2 regions of the Paenibacillus sp. MT124 genome follow, and region 1 is predicted to be linked to the other one. Evidence: riboswitches for the same ligand, from Rfam matches in the RefSeq annotation. Region 1 holds a riboswitch; the other holds the start of a gene.

Region 1 (2,204 bases):
AGCTGCAGCCTCTTCCAGTACCTTACGCGTTGGATTGGTCGTACGAATGTAGTCAAAGCCTGTGCTCTGCCCGAGCTTTGGATGGCGGAACGCCGTTGATTGATAGATGGGGAAATTCACGGCACCAGTTCCCGGTTCATTGACGGATCCGATTTGAGCCAAGCGGCTTTCGATTTTCAACTTATTGTCTTCCATTGCAGTATCCTCCTGTAATCTCGATTAGATTTGCGGGCCAATATCGTAAGGCGTCTCCTGATACACATAGTAATTGAGCCAATTAGAGAATAATAAGTTTGCATGTGCCCGCCAGGTTGCCGGAGGAACACGGGATGGATCGTCGTTTGGAAAATAGTTTCTTGGCAGTGCGATATCCAATCCCTTGGATGCATCGCGGTCATATTCCCATTTCAAGGACAATGGATCATACTCCGCATGCCCTGTCACAAAAATTTGTTTGCCGTCTTTGGTGGCAACCAGGAAAATGCCAGCTTCCTCCGATTCGGCCAAAATTTCGAGGTTATCGTTCTTCTCAATATCCTCGCGCCGAACTTCGGTATGACGGGAATGTGGGACATTGAACACTTCATCAAATCCGCGAAGCAGCTGTACGTGAGATTTGTTAATCGTATGTGGAAATACGCCAAAACACTTCTCTTCCAGCGCTACCTTAGGTACACCGAAATGATGGTACAGACCAGCCTGAGAAGCCCAACAGATGTGCATGGTCGATGTGACGTTGGTTTTGGTCCAATCGAAGATCTCCTGGATTTCCTTCCAATAATTCACGTCTTCGAAATCCATTTGCTCAACAGGGGCACCTGTAATGATCATCCCGTCAAAACGGCGGTGTTCAATCTCATCAAAGGTTTTATAGAAAAGATTCAAATACTCCTGTGACGTGTTCTTCGATATGTGGGACTTGGGATGAACCAGAACGATATCAACCTGTATAGGGGTATTCCCCACCAAACGAAGCAGCTGGGTTTCTGTTGTTTCCTTGGTAGGCATCAGGTTTAATATAGCAATGCGTAGTGGACGAATATCCTGCTGGTAAGCATGTGTCTCGTCCATTACGAAGATGTTCTCACCTGCGAGGACTTCCTTGGCAGGCAGTGCGTCTGGAATTTTAATTGGCATGATGTACAAACTCCTCCTTGTGCATAGATAGATGCAGCCATCACAGGCTTGATGTGTTTCACATCAAATCGTTCTAGACTGCCATGAGCTTGTCTATAGGTGGAGAATTGCAAATAGCGCAACGCTCTAACCTGACAAACTCAAGTTCCATAGCGAAAATCAGTGCTGAGAAGTCGGTGCATATAACAAAGACCTTCCTCGGATTCCGAGAAAGGTCATATGTAAATAGATATGCGCCTCTCTCATCTCTCAGTTACAACAGTGCCTCAATGGACACTTAGTCGCTGCAAGAATTAGCACCGTGCGGTATACCGCCGGTTGCCGGGTTTCATCGGGCCAGTCCCTCCACCTACTCTTGATAAGATTTCGCCTTATTCAATTGTGTATTTAGTGTACTTCACCGTCTACTTTAAAACATTAATCCTCTCACGTCAAGCATGTAGTTTTATGTCTGTTCATGTAGGCCGGAACCGTTTGTCTATCGCTGTCATACACTGCTTCAGGGCGCGAAATAGACACATTTTTGCGCTTGAAAGCACCATGTACCAGCGGTATACTAAACAAGTGTTGCAAACCCTTATGTGAGAGGTGACATATTCAATGGATGGCGACCCGAGGCCTGACTGTCAGCCGTATTCCGACAAACTGCATAGAGAATTGACATCAGCATGCCGGCAGCGGGACGTTATTTCCGTTTGGTTATAGAGCGAACGCAGTCCTGACATCCAGGCTCCGCTGCCGACCGGCTGATCTGTTCTTTTTGCGCCCATATTGATGAAAATCCGCCTGTTTGGCGGGTGCAGAAGGAGTGGATGAACGATGAAAATCCGGTTGGTAAACAACGGTGTATTTATCCCGGTGGACGATATTGAGCAGGCGCTGACGCCACCAGCTGAGGGATTTTACTGGATCGATGCAGACGTTGATGATCTGGCGGTACTTCAGCCGCTGTTCATGATGCATGATCTGGCTGTAGAGGACTGTTTGAGTGATGAAGAACAGCGTCCGAAGATTGAAATTTATGAGAGCCATTATTTTATTGTCGTAAACAGCATTCGTTTTGATGA
Region 2 (2,204 bases), 3.0 Mb from region 1:
ATTCCTGCACAGTCCGGCTGATCGCATCCGCATCGCCTTCAAACCGCACGGTCAACTGACCATATGGAATCTGTTTGATCCTTGAGATGGTTCCTTGCAGAATGGCAAAGTCCACTCCGGTCTGACGAACGGTTCTCGACAGAATGGCTTCATACGTCTTCTCACCCAAAAACGAAATTTTGACCAATTGTGATCGGCCATCCTGCTGTACTGTTCCTCCCGCATGTGCCATTGCCGCTTCTTCCAAGAGAAGCTCAGAATCGTGATCACGCTGCATGAAGTCACGTGTGATGGCATGCTGTGGTTTAAGGAAGACATCCGTTACAGGGCCTTGCTCCACAATTCCCCCCTGATGAATGACAGCAACTTGATCACAAATGCTCTGAATAACATGCATCTCATGCGTGATCAAAACAATCGTGAGATTGTATTTCTGATTAATGTCCAGCAGCAGCTTCAGAATTGAAGCTGTCGTCTGCGGATCAAGGGCAGATGTCGCTTCGTCACAGAGCAGAACGGCAGGATCGCTGGCAAGTGCCCGGGCGATACCAACTCTTTGTTTCTGTCCACCTGACAGCTGAGCCGGATATTTGCTGCTATGATGCTCCAATCCAACGAGAGTCAGCATCTCCTTCACCTTGCGGTCAATATCAGCTTTAGGTGTATTCACCAGCTTTAGGGGAAAAGCTACATTGTCATATACTGTAGCCGAGGATAACAGATTAAAATGCTGAAATATCATGCCAATCTTGCGTCGCTGCTTCTGCAGCTCTGTCTTATGGAGACCGGTTAGGTTGACTCCATCTACCCATACCTCACCAGATGTTGGTCTTTCGAGCAGGTTGATACAACGGATCAATGTACTTTTCCCTGCACCCGAGTGTCCAATCACTCCGAATATTTCACCTTTACCGATCTTTAGATCCAAATCGGCTAAGGCTGTCGTTTGTTTTGAACCTCTGCCATACGTCTTAGTTAATCCTTTTAATTCGATCAATATGACTTCTCCTTCCCACCGCCTACATGTATCTTTACCCGAATGAAAGGAAAACTCCCCTCTGACATATAAAAAAGAGCCCTTTTGCAGAAACAAAAAGGGCTCTTCACGCGAAAGAATATACCTTCTCATCTGCCAAAATCGTGCTGTGCACCATTTTGTAGGAATTAGCACCTAACATCTATAATGTATGACTGGTCGTCATGTCGTTATAAATCGGTTGCCGGGCTTCATCGGGCCTGTCCCTCCGCCGCTCTCGATAAGAAATATTAAATTTATAAGTTCAGTGGTAAAATGTAAATGGTATGCATGTTAATATCATGTAACGCTTAATCAGAAACTCAGTATAATCCAAGTATTCCGCTTTGTCAAAGGTAAATATTGCACAATTATTTTGCCAGTTCTGACATGCCCTGCTTGTGCCACATTTTATTGATGTAACCATAAGCCGCTTTTAGCGTTTCGCAAACCATATCCACGCCCTGACGCAATTCCTCCAGGTGCTGATCTAGATCTTCAAGCTTCACTTTCCCCTGCAACGTTTGATGAAGCTGCCACAGATCATCCTGCATCTCGGAATTCATGTAGTGAATCTCCATATTCCGACGTTTGCGCAGTTTACTCATCGGTTCCCGGTATGCATCCTTAATTTTAATTAATTCAACAGCAAGATCATTATGCATTTTCGAATACCCAAACTGTCTCATCACGGTAAAATACGAAAAATGGGATTTCACCTTGGATGTGTTCAGATTAAATATTTCATTTAGTACCGTGCCTGTCTTATCTAGAATCGCAAAACAACGAATGAACCCATCCTTGTAGAAGTAAACATATCGGGCGTACTCGGCCTTCTCCTCAATGGTCATATCATCGGTGGAGCCAGCCCTGACCCTCTGGCGGAAGTGGGAAGCAGCGAAGCAGGCCTGCTCCAGCTCGTCCAGTGAAGAAATTAATCCCTGCGTCCATACGTACAGTTTGCGATAATCGTGAGTCGGGTCCTGATTCAAATCCAGCTGTCGTTGTAAAAGTCCGAGTGTCTCCACCATGGACTCGATCGCTTCTTCCAATACGCCCTCATTCTGACGCGGCAATTCACCCAGCAACGTTCGCAGCATATACAGCCTCCTCTTTCCACTCTGCTGATCAATAAGATGATTTATAATATTAAACCTAATCGGAATCAGAGTAAACGTGTGGTCGCTGC

What was found. Region 1 has a riboswitch for S-adenosylmethionine ahead of metA (homoserine O-acetyltransferase MetA). Riboswitches for the same ligand answer to the same signal wherever they lie in the genome.
Region 2: another riboswitch for S-adenosylmethionine. It lies ahead of AC3RCI_RS24270 (methionine ABC transporter ATP-binding protein); the one in region 1 lies ahead of metA (homoserine O-acetyltransferase MetA).

The regions. Positions count from the first base shown of each region.
Region 1 is NZ_CM179500.1:1,900,453-1,902,656, reverse strand. Features, by position in the region: gene AC3RCI_RS08965 (PLP-dependent transferase) at 1-195, opposite strand, end outside; gene metA (homoserine O-acetyltransferase MetA) at 220-1,137, opposite strand; SAM riboswitch class I at 1,377-1,502, opposite strand; gene AC3RCI_RS08955 (hypothetical protein) at 1,764-1,907, opposite strand; gene corA (magnesium/cobalt transporter CorA) at 1,957-2,204, shown strand, end outside.
Region 2 is NZ_CM179500.1:5,375,974-5,378,177, forward strand. Features, by position in the region: gene AC3RCI_RS24270 (methionine ABC transporter ATP-binding protein) at 1-997, opposite strand, end outside; SAM riboswitch class I at 1,123-1,263, opposite strand; gene AC3RCI_RS24275 (Cthe_2314 family HEPN domain-containing protein) at 1,387-2,115, opposite strand.